2 regions of the Pseudoalteromonas sp. 2CM36K genome follow, and region 1 is predicted to be linked to the other one. Evidence: riboswitches for the same ligand, from Rfam matches in the RefSeq annotation. Region 1 holds a riboswitch; the other holds the start of a gene.
What was found. Region 1 has a riboswitch for lysine ahead of dapA (4-hydroxy-tetrahydrodipicolinate synthase). Riboswitches for the same ligand answer to the same signal wherever they lie in the genome.
Positions count from the first base shown of each region.

Region 2: it holds a riboswitch for lysine, as region 1 does, so the genes downstream of both, lysC (lysine-sensitive aspartokinase 3) here and dapA (4-hydroxy-tetrahydrodipicolinate synthase) in region 1, are expected to answer to the same signal.

Region 1 is NZ_JALNTK010000013.1:43,105-52,521, forward strand. It holds gene acnB (bifunctional aconitate hydratase 2/2-methylisocitrate dehydratase) at 1-680, opposite strand, end outside; gene MTN97_RS09555 (OmpA family protein) at 933-1,994, opposite strand; gene MTN97_RS09560 (YdiU family protein) at 2,315-3,724, opposite strand; gene MTN97_RS09565 (DNA-3-methyladenine glycosylase I) at 3,733-4,431, opposite strand; lysine riboswitch at 4,619-4,798, shown strand; gene dapA (4-hydroxy-tetrahydrodipicolinate synthase) at 4,926-5,810, shown strand; gene MTN97_RS09575 (2,3,4,5-tetrahydropyridine-2,6-dicarboxylate N-succinyltransferase) at 5,826-6,566, shown strand; gene MTN97_RS09580 (PLP-dependent decarboxylase) at 6,566-7,771, shown strand; gene MTN97_RS09585 (succinylglutamate desuccinylase/aspartoacylase family protein) at 7,777-8,898, shown strand; gene MTN97_RS09590 (phospholipase A) at 9,083-9,417, shown strand, end outside.
Region 2 is NZ_JALNTK010000004.1:76,153-85,569, forward strand. It holds gene sbcB (exodeoxyribonuclease I) at 1-452, shown strand, start outside; gene MTN97_RS03570 (NAD(P)-dependent oxidoreductase) at 677-1,558, opposite strand; gene MTN97_RS03575 (glutathione peroxidase) at 1,679-2,221, shown strand; gene MTN97_RS03580 (2-hydroxyacid dehydrogenase) at 2,310-3,290, shown strand; gene MTN97_RS03585 (sodium-dependent transporter) at 3,386-4,708, opposite strand; gene MTN97_RS03590 (4'-phosphopantetheinyl transferase superfamily protein) at 4,875-5,633, shown strand; gene lysC (lysine-sensitive aspartokinase 3) at 5,610-7,001, opposite strand; lysine riboswitch at 7,077-7,249, opposite strand; gene nhaD (sodium:proton antiporter NhaD) at 7,348-8,595, opposite strand; gene MTN97_RS03605 (hypothetical protein) at 8,792-9,417, shown strand, end outside.

The sequences.
Region 1 (9,417 bases):
TTTAATTCTTCAAGCTGAGTGATTGGACCTACTTCACCGTCTTTGTCAGGGTTAATACCATCACGCTCATTTTTAAGCATGGCTAATGCATGAAGCGGAATATCAGGACGTGACCATGCATCTGGTGCTGGTGATAAATCATCGGTGTTTGTCTCGCCAGTGACTTTAAATACCGTAACAGAGATTTTTTCAGCAACGGCTGGCTTATTGATAAACCATTCTGCAGCAGCCCAAGACTCTATAATTTGCTTGGCGTATGCATTACCTGCTTTTGCTTTTTCTTCTACATCGTAGAACGCATCAAACATTAATAATGTGTTCGAAAGGCCTTTTACTACAATTGGCGCTAACGCTTCGTCATCAAGTAGTTCAACCATTGGCGCAATATTGTAGCCACCGAGCATAGTACCTAGTAACTCAGCTGCTTTTTCTTTAGAAATCAACGGAGAAACAGCTTCACCTTTAGCAACAGCCGCTAAAAATCCTGCTTTAATGTAGGCTGCATCATCAACACCTGGTGGTACGCGGTTGATCAGTAGTTCTAGGATGAACTCTTCTTCACCTGCCGGTGGCGTTTTAATTAGCTCAATAAGATCAGCCGTCTGCTGAGCATCTAATGGCGCTGGTACGATACCTAACGCGGCACGTTCTTCTACGTGTTTTCGATATTCTTGTAGCACAGTATTGCCCTCTTGGTGACGTTAAAGTATTCGGTGGTGTTTACTAAACACACCATAACCCAATACTTATAGTATTCTATCTGCCGATTATAAAGCTTTTATGCATAGATTAAAATCCATCCACTTAGGCAGCTAGTTATACCGACTATTAATAATATGAATAGTGATTTTCATAAAGTAAACTTTCATGAATACTTATTAACAGCCATAAAAAAACCCAGCCTAAGCTGGGTTGTTTGTAAAGTAGTAGTACTATTTACGTTTAACTTTTACGCGTTCAACGGTTGATATATGCGCTTCAACGCGGCGGTTTTCTGCATGCGCTTCTGCCGTATTCGCTTTATTTACAAGACGCTCCTCACCATAACCTATCGTACTGATACGCTCTCTTGAAATACCATCTTTTACTAACTCATCGGCAACATCGTCTGCACGCTTTTGAGAAAGCTTTTTATTGTAGCCAGCATCACCCACTGCTGAAGCATGACCCTCAAGTAATACAGTTGTATCTGTATACTCTTTCATGAATTTTGATACTGCAGCTATATCATCAAAATATCTTTGTTTAACAATGGCTGAGTCATGTGGGAAAGTGACTAATAGCTTAGTAGTTACTTTAGACTCTTCGTATAAAGTACACCCGTCACTACCTACTGCATCTGTTACTGGTGTATTGGCGCATTTGTCATTAGCATCAATCACGCCGTCGTTGTCACTATCTAAAGGAGCAACTACTGCAGCTTCAACTACAGGCTCAGGAGCAGGCTCAACTGGTGCTACTGGCGCCGATTTTTGACCAAAGAAGTAGTTTATACCTAATTTAGCGCCAACATCTGTGTAGCCTTTGTCTAAACCTTGGTAAACACTGGTTTCAGCATTAACAAAGAAGTTGTCTGTAACAAAGTGTCGGTAACCTACACCTGCGTTTACAAACGTGTTGTCATCAACAACATCAATATCTTTCAGACCAAATAAACCGTAGAAAGGACCGCCACCAAAGTGGTAAAGTGCATCGATACCGTAACGTTCGCCGTCAATATCGTTGCGGTTGTTCAATACTTTGTCGTGAGCATTAAAGTCTAGGTCTGCGTACTCTAAACGCGCACTCCAGTAATCATTAAAGCGGTAGCCTAATTCAGCACCCCAGCCTGTTGACTCATTAACGTCAAGGCCAGCTTGCTCACGCATGTTTTTCCACGAAGCATCGTAATAATCGCCGAATGCACCGATGTAAAAGCCTTCTTGCTCGGCTGCGAAAGTAGATGCGCTAGTTGCAGCTAACGCAATAGCCATTGTAAGTGATTTTAATTTCATTGTTTTCTTCCCATTTTAACAACTAAAAATATAGCTAAGCATTGCTAGCTCTTCTAACTTACTTATATAGTAACTGAGTCTTTGTTAATCAATGCTTAACGCAAATATATTTTTTCAATATCTAGGATAATAAAACTAGCTCATAAAAAATGTCGATGAACACAGGCTAGCTCAAAAAGCAAACAATCGCTTTAAACCCCACACGATCACTGGCCTTTATGGAGTTATGGTATCACTCGTTCATAGTTTACTCTATGAATGAACATTGCAGGAGTAAAAAATGACCTTTTATATTCATTTTAAGATGCAACAAACAATACTTAAGTACCACAAAAAGTACGATAATTCTTATCATCTTCAGGCGGCTGTTGAAACTCCGTAGCTTGCATATTGCTTGTGTAAGGGCTCACCATCACTTTGCTAAAACGACTGAGTAGCTCACTATCCCCATGCGTAGTGTACTGAGTAATAATATCTTCAATAATATGATTACGGGGAATCACACTTGGATTTGCCTGTCGCATTATATTATAACTATGCTCGTTAGTTCGTGTTTGCCATTGCTGTGCCCACGATACGAGTGCTGATGGTATTTGCGCTTGTCCAGTTAACGATTCAGTTAACGCATTAAAAGTATTGGTATAATCAAGCTGGTGTTGTTTTAATAACCCTAGTAACTCTCCCACCAACTTATTATCTTTATCATCCGCGACTGTTAACCCTAACTTTTGCGCCCACATAGCGCTAAATTGTTGGTTAAATTGCGTTGAAAAGCCCTCAATTAAAGGCGTCATCAATGCCACCGCTTGCTCGTCATCATCACTGATCAGCGCCATTAGACTCTCTGCTAAGCGGGCACAGTTCCAACTTGCTATGTTTGGCTGATTACCAAACGCATAACGCCCTTGTTTATCAATAGAGCTAAACACGGTATCAAAATCAAACTGGTTCATCATGGCACATGGGCCGTAATCTATGGTTTCACCACTAATTAAGGTGTTATCGGTGTTCATAACACCATGAATAAACCCCACCCTCATCCAACTTACGACTAATTTGACTTGGTTGGCGATCACTGCAGCTAAAAAATCTAAATAACGCTGAGCACCAGTGCTGTTAATCTCGGGATAGTGTCTTTGAATGGCTAAGTCGGCTAAGTTTTTTAGGCTAGTAACGTCACCTTGAGTGGCTAAATATTGAAACGAGCCCACCCGTATATGACTGCTGGCGAGTCGGGTTACAATAGCACCTGGTTGAGGTGGGTTGCGATAAACGGTTTCGCCACTGCCAACCACGGCTAAACAACGCGTTGTTGGAATGCCAAGCGCGTGCATAGCTTCGCTCATTACGTACTCACGAATAGCTGGACCTAATGCACAGCGGCCATCTCCACCACGCGAGAATGGCGTAGCACCAGCGCCTTTTAATTGAAGATCCCAAAGCTGATTTTTATCATCGCTAATCGCACCGAGCAAATGCGCCCTACCATCCCCTAGTCGCGGTGAAAAGTGACCAAACTGATGACCAGAATATCCCAGTGCCACTGCAGAAATCGCTTGGGGTTCATTACCGCTGAATATATTTGCTCGTGAATCGGCACTCACCTGTATATTAAATTGCTTAGCTAGGGGCTCATTCCATAACAATAACTGTGGCGCTGCCACTTTAGCCGGATGATCGCTAATAGCAAAGCCGTCACCAATATTGGTATACCTTGGCACTAATTTCATGATTAATCCTATTGTTGTTGGCTTATTCCTACTCGGTTGTCGCCGACACCATAAGCGACAATTAAGCTTAGCTCTTGCATACTTAAACCGCTTTGCTGCTGCAGTTCATTAAAAAAAGCTTGCGCGGCATTTAATGATTTTTTGGTTTGTAAGCCGCCATCTATAATTTTGTGCGCACGTAAATAGCTCTCTACGTCTCGGGATAATAAAAAGGTGTCTTTCCCTAATGCACGCAGTGCATAAGGACCAGTATTACCACCCAGCCTTGCACCATGTTTTTTTAAATACGCCCACAAACCAATAATATCTTCACTTGGCCAGTTAGCAATAAACTGACTAAAACTGCCGTGCTGCTCTGCAACTTCATGGATCATATACGCATTATCAGTAATGGTTTTTACTTTTTTATAATTGCGCACAATTCGTTCGTCACTGGCTTTTTGTTCTAACATGTCTGGTGGCATCATCAATAGCTTTTCAACACTAAAGTCCCAAAAAACCTCTCTAAATCCGGCCCACTTACTGTTGATCACCGACCAATAAAAGCCACTTTGAAAAACCTTCCGAGTAAATTCTTCTAGCCAATCATCATCACTTAATGTGACGAGTTGCTTTGTTGATAAAGGTTTTGCGAGTAACAATTTAAGCATTTTTTCAGAGCCCTTTCGCTCCACTGCACGCTTATAAATATCACTAAATTTTTCCATCTACTTAATACCTTACTTCGACCATGAAACTAGTTTACGAGAAAAGCAGCCAATACGTAACCGTTGCTATTATCGATGAACTATTCTGTATTTAGTCACTTGACACCTAGACGGCTAAAGTGGTTTAATCGCCACACTTACCCTATTACATTGTATTTGCTAATTGATTTTTCAATAGCAAATGCAAAGGGCTGGAAGAGGTGCGTTATTCAGGTAGCGTATGTTAGGAGCGCAAACTCCATTGAGCATACGTGAGGGGAATTAACGCCGAGAGGTAACACTTTTTTGTGAAAGATTACTTCGGGCGACTAGGTTGAATCCTAGCGACTGTCACCAATAACATATTTGGTGGAGAGCTTCTGGTCTTAGTATAATAAGGCCGTGCGCCCTATTATTTAAGCCCATTCGCTCTTCGAATTATAAATACATTCAAAGAGTCAGGCACCCTAAATACCCGCCAATAACTCGACGAATGCCCTATAAGTTCGTGAGAGATGATCAACAACTTCAATATTAACAATTTCCATTTATGGACTGCGCTGATCACCCCATTTGATCAAAATGGCCTAGTTGATTACGCAACCTTAGACACCTTGGTGGCCGAACAAGAAGCCGCTAACAACGGCATTTTATTACTTGGTAGCACTGGCGAAGGGTTAGCCCTGACCCTAAAAGAGCAGCAAGCCATCGTAGAGCATGTTTGCCAATTACAGCCGAGCGTCCCGCTTATGGTCGCAGTCGGTGGTAGTAACTTAAAGCAGCAGCTTGAATGGGTTAACTACTGCAACCAACTGCCTATTCATGGTTTTTTACTTGGCTCGCCTTTGTACGCCAAACCCGGTGCAGTGGGGCAAACGCATTGGTTTGAAAGCCTGCTCAATGCCAGTTCTCATCCTTGTATGCTTTATAACGTACCAGGACGTAGTGCGGTTAGCATTCCCATTGCAACCATTGAAAACCTCAAACAACATAAAAATTTATGGGCACTCAAAGAAGCCAGTGGCTGTATTTCTCAATTTGAAGCCTATCGACAAGCAGCGCCTGAACTAGCCATTTTTAGTGGTGACGATGCCCTCATGCCTTATTTTGCCCAAGCAGGTGCAAAAGGTTTAGTGTCGGTTGCAGCCAATGCATGGCCAGTGCAAACCCATGAGTTTGTAAAGCGCAGTTTAAGCGGCCAACACCCTAATCTTTTTGTTCAGTGGTCTAGCGCTATCAATAGCTTATTTTCAGTAGCAAACCCTATTCCAGTCAAAGTGTTAATGCATTTACAAGGGCGTATTAGCAGTCCGCATTTACGTCCACCTTTAACACACCTTGAGCTGACACACACAGATGACATTTCATCGGCAAACAACACCATTTTATCTTGGCATTAAATACAGGTTTTTATAATGAGCTGGTTAGAACTATTAAATAATTTAGAAACGGGCGCAGTTCGCGCAGCAACACAAGACGAAAACGGCCAATGGCACGCTAACGTAGAAGTAAAGCAAGGCATTTTAGAGGCATTTAAAAACGGCACTAACATGGAGTTTCCTGGTGGCTTTGTAGATAAACATAATCTAGCGCCGCAATGCTTTGAAGCCACAGCAGGCGTTCGCATGGTGCCAGGTGGTTCAAGTGTGCGTCGTGGTGCACATGTTGCCAAAGGCACTATTATTATGCCACCTGCGTACGTAAACATTGGCGCCTTTATTGACGAGGGGACTATGGTAGATAGCCACGCATTGGTTGGCTCATGTGCGCAAGTGGGTAAAAATGTTCATTTGAGCGCCGCGGTACAATTAGGCGGGGTACTTGAGCCCATTGGCGCAAGCCCTGTGGTCATAGAAGACGATGCATTCATTGGTGCAGGCTGTGTGATTGTTGAAGGCGTGGTAGTTAAAAAAGGCGCGGTACTTGCCCCAGGTGTTCGCTTATCTGCAACCATCCCTGTTTATGACTGCGTTAATGAGCGTCAGCTCGATAAAGGCGAAGCAATCCCTGAATACGCGATTGTGATCCCGGGCTCTCGCCCTGCGTCAAACGACTGGGCCCGTGCTCAAGGCTTGAGTATGTCGTGTGCCTTAATTGTTAAATACAGGGACGAGCAAAGTGACGCGTCATTATTGCTTGAAGAGGTTTTACGTTAATGACCTTTTTGAGCACGCCCGTTAAAAGCGCTATTGATAAGCTAGCAAGCCAACTTGATACGCCCTTTTTTGTTTATGATCTTGATTCATTGAACACACATTTAACGCGTTTAGTAGCACAAACCGAGGTAAAACTTTGGTATGCGGTTAAAGCGAACCCGTTATCTAGCGTGATCCAACGCTTAGATAGCGCTGGTTTTAACTTTGATGTCGCCAGTAAAGGCGAGCTTGAGCAAGTACTTGCCCAAGGAATTAACAGCGAGCGCGTGCTCAACACGGGCCCTGCTAAAAGCCCAAAACAAATTAAACATTTTATTGCACGTGGCGTACGCACCTTTGTGGCAGAAAGTCTTAATCAGGTGCGTTGGTTAAACGAACAAGCGACTGCCCAGCAATGTCAGTTACAGGTTTTGCTGCGTGTTCAATTACGCTGGCCCGAGGGTGATAAAAACCCACTAGGTGGCGACAGCCTTACCCCATTTGGGCTTGGCTGCGATGAATGGCAATCGCTAAATACTAAAGACTACACAGCATTGAGCTTTGATGGCCTACATATTTTTCAGTGGGGTAACATGCTCAGCAGCGACAAACTTGCAGATCTGTGGTCGCAAATGATTGCACCACTTACAGTCCTTGCTAATAACTTAAATATAAACCTGAATATTTTAGATTTAGGTGGCGGTTTAGGTATTCCTTACACCCTTAATGACCCGACTTTGAGCTGGGATACATTAATAGCAGCCCTTGCAAAGATTAAACGCGATGCGGGTGTTAAAGAGCTGTGGATGGAACTAGGTCGCTATGCTGTAGGCAAATGCGGCCACTACGCCACACCGGTGGTTGAGCGCAAATTAAACTACGGCCAACAGCAGGTTATTATGAGCGGCGGTATTAATCACTTATTGCGCCCTGCGGTTACTAATCAAGACTTTCCTGCGCGTTTATTACGTGATTCAAACGCAGCAAACCAAGCAATGAGCCTATATGGGCCATTATGTACCGCGCTGGATTGCTTAGGGGAGCACCAATTACCGGGCGATTTAGATGAACACGACTGGCTGGTGTTTAGTCAATGCGGTGCTTATGGCTTTACCGAAAGCATGCCATATTTTTTGTGCCATGAACTGGCCGGTGAATATGTTATACACCATGGCGAAATCAACTGTATTCGCCAAGCAGAAGATGCAAGCCACTACCTGAGGTAATAAAGATGAATAACACCACAGCTATAAGCCAGGAAAATATTGTAGTTGGTGAAGTGGCAAATGGCCTACCACTGACCATTCCTGTCTATCGTTTAAAGGGCGATGGCACAGGCCCAAGTGTGTATATACAGGCTAATATGCATGGCGCCGAAGTACAAGGTAACGCGGTTATTTATCAGCTACTTGAACAGCTAAAAAACCTTAGTTTAAAAGGTGATATTACCTTAGTCCCCTACGCTAACCCCATTGGCTGTAATCAAAAATCGGGCGAATTTACGCTTGGCCGATTCGATCCTATTACGGGGACTAATTGGAATCGTATGTATCACTGTAATAATCAACTTGCATCACAGTTTGCACAGCAATACTGCGACGCTGACGATACAGCTCTAAAAACAGCGTTTAAAACCGCGTTAATTAATGATGTTGAGCAGCAACTTAATGGCCCAGACTATCGTTTAACAACGGGTAAACGCATAGCGCTAAACTTACAAAGACTAGCGCATCAAGCTGATATTGTTTTAGATTTACACACTGGCCCTATTTCTAGTCAGCACTTATATTGTCCTGAATATGCCTCAGAAAGTGCCAGTTACTTTAATATTCCCCATGTGCTAGTGATCCCTAATGACTTTGATGGCGCAATGGATGAAGCGAGCTTTTGTCCATGGTGGCAACTTAGCGAGCAACTTGCTCAGCAAAGGCGTGAATTTAACGTACAAGTTGAAGCCTTTACGGTAGAGCTGGGAAGCCAAGAAAAAATAGATTTAAGCGCGGCGTTTGATGATGCTCAAAGTATTTTAAGTTATTTAAATCATAAGCAAGTATTTGTTGATGCGCCCTACAAGCCAAAAGTGATGACAAGGTATGGCTGCCAACTAAATGATTATATTGCTTACTATGCACCTATGGGTGGCATGGTTGAATACTTAGCCCCCCTTGGTGGGCACATTAAAGCGGGCGAACCTATAGCTAAAATACTGCGAATGGAGCGCTATTTAAGCGAACAACCGCTGCAAACTCTAAGCTTCGATCTCGATGCGATTGCGATATTGCATTTTGCCTCAGCGAGTGTGAACCAAGGCACTGAACTTTATAAGTTTTTTACAAACGTTTTTGAGCTCTAGCTCACCCCTTCTCATTGCGTGAGAGTCTAACTAGCGAGCTATTAGCTAGTTATCCAGTAAAAGCGACTTAGGTCGCTTTTCTTTTTGCTTTATTAAAGTTCAGGACAAGTTCACCGCATACGTGTTAAAAATGCGTTATAATCACTACAAATCTGTTACTTCCCTCACTTACAAAGGAATTATAATGAGTTGGCGCCACTGGATACTACTCTCAACATTACTAAGTACTGCTGTTATTGCTGAAGAAACAGCAAAAAACGAGCAAAACAATGAACTTGAGCTGGTTAAACAATGTATATTAAATGAAGTGATAGGTGGAGACGGTAAGCAAACCCTCGATCAATTGCGCGAAAAATGCTCTGCAGTTGAAGAAAGCAAGCAGCTAACAGCTATCGATAAACGCCAAGCCCGTGAAGCGGTTGGCAAAAAGAATCGTAATGTAATTACGCCGCATAAACGTAATTATATTTTACCGGTTTCATATATGTCGAACCCAAACACTCGCCCGTTTGATGGATT
Region 2 (9,417 bases), on a different contig from region 1:
TGGCTAATTTAGCCATTTTAAAAGCCAATACTGAGCTTCGCGATAAAGTCACTGAGGTATTTAATGAGCAAGGCGATTTCAGCGCCACTACAAACGTGGATTACTTATTATATGATGGCTTTACTAGCCATGCTGATAAAGCCAAATTTGCGATTATTCGTGATGCAAAACCTGAAGACTTGGCAAGTTTAAAGCTTGAATTTGAAGACCCTAAATTCAATACTTTATTATTTAGGTACCGCGCCCGTAACTGGCCACAAACGCTAAACCAGCAAGAGCTTGATCAATGGCGTCAATATTGCCAAAGCAAGTTAATGCATGGCGAAGATCAGCCATCAATCAGCGCGCAAGATTTTATGATCACTCTTGAAAACCTAGCGCATGAACATGACGACAGTGAAAAAAATCTTACAATTTTAAAAGCGCTGTATAACTACGCGCAAAGCATGTAATTTGCTTTAGTGTATATAACCCATGAAAAACGCGACACTTTAGCAAAAAGTGTCGCGTTTTTTGTATATAGTTAGGTAAGCGAAAGTTAATCCCACAAAGAGAAGTACTATAGGAGTAAATGAGAAAAACATAAAAACAACATTCATTTTTTATGTGTATCACTTTCTCTAAAAACGCAGCGTCTCTTAGCCTCTTTGTGAACAGTTTACTTTTACCAATTACATTACTTTTTATGCAGTGCTTCAATACGCGCTAGTAAACTTGAGGTATCGTACCTGCCGCCGCCAAGTGCCTGTACATCGGCGTAGTATTGATCGACCGTTGCAGTCATTGGCAGCGTTGCACCGTTATTTTTAGCTTCATCGAGTGCAATACCTAAATCTTTACGCATCCAATCTACAGCAAAACCAAATTCGTACTCGCCTGCCCACATTGTTTTGTAGCGGTTTTCCATTTGCCACGAACCAGCTGCGCCTTTAGAAATGGTTTCTATTACTTTTTCGCCATCAAGCCCTGCTTGTTTAGCAAAATGTAAGCCTTCAGCTAACCCTTGCACTACACCAGCAATACAAATTTGGTTGACCATTTTACATAATTGCCCTGAGCCAACTTCCCCTAATAACTGGCTAAAACGGCTAAACGCCGCCATGATAGGTTGTGCTTTAGCAAATACCGTTTCGTTGCCACCGGCCATAACGGTTAACACCCCGTTTTCAGCACCTGCTTGACCGCCTGATACTGGCGCATCAATAAAGTCGATATGCTGTAAAGCCGCTTTTGCCGCAACTTCACGCGCTACCTCAGCAGAAGTAGTTGTGTGATCGATTAAAATCGTGTTTTTGTCCATACCAGCTAAAACGCCATCATCGCCGTATACCACTGACCGTAAATCGTCGTCATTGCCAACACACATAAATACCATATCGGCACCGCTTGCAGCTTCACGCGGGGTAGGTGCAAAACTGCCGTTAAAATCTTCAACCCATTTTTGTGCTTTAGCTGCTGTGCGGTTATAAACACATACGCTGTGCCCTGCTTTTGCTAAATGCCCCGCCATTGGGTAACCCATTACGCCTAAACCTATAAATGCAATTTTAACTGACATAAAAATGACCTATTTAACTGATAACTTAGAAACATAAGCTCGATTATGTCAATCGGCCGCAAAAAAAGCGAATGAAAGTCTTTTAAAATTTCCCTCATACGGAAATTAGGTAGGTAATCTATGGATAGTATTTATCAATTTAACGCACCACTTTGTAATAACGATGATTTTTCTTTGAGTCAGCTAAAAGGAAAAGCGGTTCTTATTGTTAATACCGCCAGTAAATGTCATTTTTCTGCGCAATTATGCGCGCTAGAAAAGCTATATCAACAATACAAAAACGATGGGTTTACTATTTTAGCCTTTCCGTGTAATCAATTTGATAAAAATGAGCCATTAGAGGGAATGGCCATTAAAGACTATTATCAAAAACATTTTTCAATTAATTTTGAGGTGTTTAATAAGGTCATGGTAAATGGCCCAGATACGCATCCACTGTTTAGTTATTTAAAATCTCATACAAGGGGTATTGCACAAAACCGAGCAATAAAATGGAACTTCACTAAGTTTTTAGTTAATGCACAAGGGCAGCTGGTTGCTCGCTATGCACCGCGAACTAAACCGGAGTCATTACATAATGTAATAACAAGCTGCTTAGAATCAGTGCCCGTTATAAAACCGACGACCGCTCGTTTAGGAGTCCGTTCGGCTGTATTAAAATAATCCTGTCGTAATTAAAACAACAAGAGTGAAGCATCTATAGTAAGAATAGTTTATGGTAATAAAATAATTGATTACTTGGAGCTAGTTAATGGATATTGCTTTTTTTAGTGCTCAGAAATATGAGCGCCCTTTTTTTGAGCAAAGTTTAAATGGCTTTTCTAACATCACTATTACTTATTTTGAGCAAAGTTTATCGGCGCAGACGGCAATATTAGCTAAAAACTTTGACGCTGTGTGCGTATTTGTCAACGATTCTGTTGATAAAGCGGTAATTGAGCAACTTGCCACATTGGGTGTTAGCGCTATTTTATTACGCTGTGCGGGGTTTAATAACGTTGACTTGCCCGTTGCCAAACAGCATAACTTAAGCGTATTACGCGTACCCGCCTACAGCCCTGAGGCAGTCGCGGAGCATTGTGTTGCCCTTATGCTTACCCTCAGCCGTAAAACACACAAAGCTTATAACCGCGTACGCGAAGACAACTTTGATTTAAATGGCTTACTTGGGTTTAACTTACATAACAAGACCATAGGTATTATAGGCTGCGGTAAAATAGGCTTGGCACTGTGTAACATTTTAAATGGTTTTGGCGCTAACGTTTTAGTGTGTGACCCTTTTGCAAAACCAGGCAATTACACTATTACCGATTTAAATACCCTACTTGCCCAAAGCGATATAATTTCACTGCACTGCCCGCTGAGCGAAGATACGCATCATTTAATCGATGACGTTGCATTTAATAAAATGAAAACCGGGGTCATGCTCATTAATACTTCGCGCGGTGCGCTGGTAAACAGCCAAGCGTGTATTAAAGCACTTAAATCACAAAAACTGGGGTATTTAGGGCTTGATGTGTACGAACAAGAATCAGAGCTGTTTTTTAAAAACCACAGTGAAGAAATAAATCAAGACGATATATTTTCTCGCTTAGTGAGTTTTAGAAACGTGTTAATAACAGGGCATCAAGGCTTTTTTACTCAAGAAGCTCTAACCGAAATCGCTAATATAACATTACAAAATGCAAACGAGCTTGCTCAAGGGCAAACGCTAACCAATCAAGTATTGTAATATCAAGTCATTTAAACTGTAAAAAGCGAACTTTCGGGTGACTCCCAATAGTTCGCTTTTTAAAACGGCATTTTTAAATTCGCGTTTAAAAGTTTTTAACCAAACGCTACATTTACAAATACTAAGGTCATAAGTATAGGACACACAAAGCGAATATATTGTGCAAACCAATAGTGCGGCCCACTACTTGCCTTGTGCAGCTTATTACCACGTTGCCATAGCCAGCCTACCGTTATAAAGTAAAATAGCCCCATTAACGGCAATTGGTATTGGGTAAATACCATAATCACTAAACCAAACAACCAATCAAAGTTTAAAATAATGGTACTGGCACAAATAAGCACAACAGCACTGACTGCCCATGTTGCTTTGGTTCTATCTACACTGTGGTTTTCAACCAAAAATGCCACAGGGATCTCAGTTGACGAAATAGTTGAGGTAACTGAAGCTATCGACATCAATACAAAAAATAATAAGCCAACCAATAAACCAATTTCACCCATAGTGCCAAATAGCTCAGGTAATATGGCAAAAATAAGTTGTCCCTCACCAATTAATTTACCGTTATTAAATACTTCAACGCCATTGTACTGGGCAACATAAATAGCCGGAATTATTAATAAGCCCGCCAAAAACGCCACGCTGGTATCAAGTAGCGCAACACTTGCGGTTAATTTTGGTAAGTTAGCTCCGGGTTTTAAATATGAGCCGTAAATCATCATACAGCCTACCCCAAGCGACAACGAAAAGAACGCTTGCCCCATTGCGGCAATAATTAAATCAGGGTCGAGTATTTTGCTAAAGTCAGGCACTAAATAGGCAGCAAACCCTTCGCTTGCGCCATCTAACGTTGCAATATAAATAATAAGCCCAATGAGGAGAACAAGTAAAAGCGGCATTAAACGGCGTGACCAGGTTTCTATTCCCGACTTCACCCCTTTTAAAATAATACTGGCGGTTAGAATAAGCATAAGCGGCGTAAAAATAAAATTACGTAACATAGAGTCACTATGTAAAAACTCACTCAAGCTCTGCAAGCCAAAAAAGCTACTTATAGGCTCTATAGCGTAGGAAAGCATCCAACCGGCCACAATTGAGTAAAAACTTAACATAACGATGGCACCGGCAAGGCCAATATAGCCTGCTGCGGCTCCCACTTTAGGGGCGTGATCTTGCCATGCTTGGCTTAGTGCTTTAACAGGGTTAGCTTGGGCTTTGTAACCTAAATACAGCTCGGTGTACAAAGCAGGTAACGCCAGCAAAAAAATAACGATAAAGTAAACCAGTAAAAATGCGCCGCCACCATGATTAGCAGCCTGCGTAGGAAAACCCCATATATTACCTAAGCCTACCGCTGCACCGGCTGCTGCCAATACAAAACCTAGTCGACTTTGAAAACCATCACGCACTTGTGCCATACACCTACAAATCTGTTATTATTTTAACGAATGCGAATTAAACCATATTTAAGAGCGACTGAGTAATAAAAATGTACTTAGCGCTCACAACAACTAACAACCGCTCACAAACTATCCAGCTTTGGGTAATAAATATGTAATCGGTCGTCATTTATAACGAGCAATGATGAGTGTAACTTACTTTGAAAACCAGCTAGAAATCACGCCCGCTTTAGCAAATAACAGCCATTGCATTGCGTTGCTTAACGCGACCACCCTCAATGTGGGTGAATTTGATTTACCCCACTATTTAAGCCCTTTTGAGCTCAATGTTATTAATCGGCGTAAAAACCCACAAGCTAAACAAGAATATTTAGCCACACGTTTAGTGCTTAAATACCTAGTAAAAACCGCTTGTTCTTCTTATGCATCATTAAAGCTGTGTGATATTAGTTCTGAATTTAACCCCGATAACAGTAAATTAGAATTACATATTAAAAATACAACAGGCGTTATCAGTTGCTGTATTTCTCATTCTCATGGTTTTGTAGGTGCAGCGTTAAATGTAGCATCAACTCAATTTGGCTTTGATATTGAAAAAATTAATTTAAAGCGCCCTTTTAATAAACTCGCTAAACACTTTTACCATCCAGCCGAAGTGAGCTTAATAATCGATTCAGATAACATAACAACTCAAGCACATCATTTTTTTAGGATTTGGACATTAAAAGAAGCGCTGGCTAAAGCCACCAGCCGCCCCATTGCTCAATTATTAAGCCCTAATGTGTTTAACGAACTTAATAACACTCAGCTTACAGCTTGTAGCAATACCGTGGTTGGAGCACATAACGACATGTTTGATATTAGCGTTGTGGCAAAAAAAAGCACCGACTGGCGGTGCTCAATAATAACTATTAACGATTTACGCAGCGCAATCACTTTCTAGTAATCGACTATGAATCGCTTGAACCACGGCATCAGACTCGCTTTGCTCAACTAAAAAGCACAAGTTATGTTTACTTGCACCATGGCAAATGAGTCGAATATTAAAATCACTTAACACTTTCATTAAATTCATTTCATGTTGGCGCAAAACAATTTCAGAGCCAATTAATGCCACCAGCGTTAAATTGTTTTCAACCGATACATGGCAAAATTCAGCAAGCTTATCTAAACATGCTTGATCTAGCTCTGGGCGTGATGCATTAGGCGCATTATCAAGGGTAATTGCTACACTAATTTCAGAGGTGGTGACCAAATCTACCGAAATATTGCACTCACTTAAAATAGTAAATATACGCGCTAAAAAGCCACTGGCTAATAACATTTCTGGGCTTTTAAGGGTTAATAATATTTGATTTTTACGTTGCGTTACCGCACGAATACCAGGTAGCTGCGATTTTTCACGTTCAATCCACGTACCGCCAAGTTCTGGCTCTGTGCTTGAGCCAACAAACACATTAATATGGCTGCGACTGGCAGGCAAAATTGTAGCTGGGTGCAACACTTTAGCGCCAAAGGTCGCCATTTCTGCTGCTTCATCAAAACTTAAACGCGCAATAGGAGTGGCTTTTACACACAAACGAGGATCGGTGCTAAAAATACCCACTACGTCAGTCCAAATATGCACACTTTTAGCGTTAATAGCCTCAGCAAGCAGTGCAGCACTATAATCTGAGCCACCTCGACCGAGCGTGGTCGTTAAATTGTTTGCATCGCTACCAATAAACCCTTGGGTCACAATAACGCTATCATCAAGCAGCGGAATTAAATGTGCTTTAGCGGCTTGCGCTGTGGCGCCCACATTTGGTGTTGCTTTACCAAATTGGCTATCGGTTTTAAGCACCTGGCGCACATCAAAACGAGTGGCATTTAAACCCTTTAACCTTAGTACTTGGGTAAATAAGTACGACGATAAACGCTCGCCAAAGCTAAGTAGCTCATCGAACTGCTGCTCAGTATTGAGTGTTTGTGCCGCCAACGTTTGAAATGCATCAAGCGTTTGATTAAACCCAAGGGCTAAATCATCATCTAACGACAGGTCATTTAAAATAGCCTGCTGAATCGCAAGTACACCATCAATATGCTGTTGGCGCTTAGCGGCTTCAATACCCGCTTTGCAAAGCTCCACTAAATGATTGGTCACTCCGGCACTGGCGCTTACTGCAACAATACGTACATTTTTATCGTTTACGATAATTTCGCTACAACGGCTCATCGCCTCAAAGTTAGCAACGCTGGTGCCACCAAATTTGGCAACAATGTAATCTGATTTTGTGCACTGTGAACTTTGTGGCACTGATTGGGTAGTCATTTCGTCTCCTTTCGCGGCATCCAAACCGCAATAAAACAAGAAGAACTTGGCAGGAAATAAAGATAAGAAAAATCTACTGCCAGAAGCTCTCCACCTAAATTGGTGACAGTTTTGAGGATTCAGCCCCATAAACCGAAAAACAATGGTAACGACCCATTATTTTCCTCGGCGAGTACTTCCCTCCTTAATGGTCGCAGGCTGTCGTTGCCTCACATTAAGTACCTAAGTATCGCACCTCTTCTGAATGTATTATTAACCTGTGGCTAATAAAACAAAACCGCACTAAGAGTGCGGCTTTGAAAGTTATCGTTTAGACGTCTAGCTGTCAAGTCGTTTTACTATAAATTCAAATAAAACTACCCATTAAGTAAGAGCCCGCATAACCAAAGGTGTAACACAGTAATAAATACAGCGATAAGCGAAGGTAACTTGCAAACGTCAGCTCTTTTACCTTACTCATGGCTATAATACCGGCCGCCGAGCCAATGATTAGCATAGAGCCACCTACACCGGTTGCATACGTAAACGACAACCAATGCTGTTGACTCATTACAATGTCGGCTTTTAATAACGCTGCCGTTAGTGGCACGTTATCAACACCTGCAGATAAAATACCCATTAAGTAGTTTGCGTACTCTGGCGCCATTACCGTATACAAATTAGTAAATTGGCTCAGTACCCCAACTTCTTTTAACGCACCAACAAGCAGTAACACACCCACGAAAAACAATAAGGTGTCGTACTCTATGTCGCGTATAAAATCGATCATATCTTTGTTGATGTCTTTTTTGCGCATTAAAAATTGCGCGACTAAAAACATAATAGATAAACCCAATAAAAAAGTAAGCAGAGGCGGTACACTGTATAAAACGCTCAATGTAAGCGTAGCAATAACCGTAGTGAAGAAAATAACCGCAATGGTTATGTCGGTTTTTTCAATACGTTTAAATTTAGTTTTTTTAAACTCGAGTTGCTTATTCATGCCAATTGATAACAAAGTAGCCAGTAATAATACACTTAGTAACGCAGGCACAATTAACAGTAATAAATTGCTAATTGATACTTTACCATCAAGGAAAATCATAAGTGTGGTTACATCACCCGTGATAAGTGATACACCACCGGAGTTTACAGCAAATACAATAAGCGTGGCGTACTTAACTAACTTTTTGGCTTCAAGCTTTAATGACATAATCACTGCCAGTGATATTAGCGTGGCCGTAACGTTGTCGGAAATAGATGAAAATAAAAACGCAAAACACCCCACCAAAAACATCAGCTTACGCTCACTAATGCTGGTTGGCATAATCCGGTTCACAACATTTTCGATAAGTCCTTTAGAGTTTAAATAGGCAACAAAGGTCATTGCGGCCATTAAAAACAGCCATAAAGAAGCAATTTCTAAAATATTGTGGTCTAGGAGGGTTTGAATCGTTTCGGGGCTTTGCCCATTAAGAGGAAAAATAAAGGAGATAATCCAACAAAGTGTACCAAAAAATAATGTCGTTTTTGCTTTGTTTACGTGGATCACATCCTCAATAACGATAAGCAAAAATGCAATCGCTATCAGCGTCAGGATAATCGAGGAAACCATGATATTAAACAACCTTCGGGGTTAAGTAAAAATTGAAACCATGTAAAAAATATACCCACAAACTCTATGTGCCTATATTCGGCGCGGATACTATCACTAAGCGGGTGTAAAAACTATTATTAAATCGTCGCAAAAACGAATACCATATAAGTTCGAGAAATATAAAATAACGAATACTAGGAAGTTGCAACGCCTTATGATCCCAGCTAAAAAGCTACTTAATACCCTAAATGAACACTGGGGTGTATTAGAGCTATTATTTAAGCGCTTTAAAATGGCCGACTTTAGTATTAAAGATCTTCAAAATGCCATTAAGCAAAAGCAACCCACGTGGAATAATGAGCGTATTTATAAAGAAACCAACCGGTTATTGAATCAAGAAATTATTATTCCGCTGGCTAAATCGTCACAACTGGAAATTAACCGCGCCATTGCCGACTTTGCCACCTTTTTACTGCAAGAAGAACATTTAGGCTTAGCACAAGAAATTAGTGTCTTGGTTGATGATTTGGCCCGTTTAGGTAATCGGCTATTCAATGCCGGTGAAATGGAAGATTTTGATGATTTACGCCGCTTTAGCCGTATTATGGATGATCGGGTTCGTAAAATAATTAAGCTGTTTTTACATAACGAAAACGCTATTTTAAATATTGTTGAGCAAGCCAAATCTAATAATGCGGTGCAGTCGCTACAAAAACGCTATAAAGCCGTGATAGAAGCGTTTGATGAGTATATAGAACCCATGCTGGAAATGGTGGATATTAGAGGCGACTTTCATGCCTGCTTTACCCTTATTGAGCAACAAATTAGCACCCAAATAGA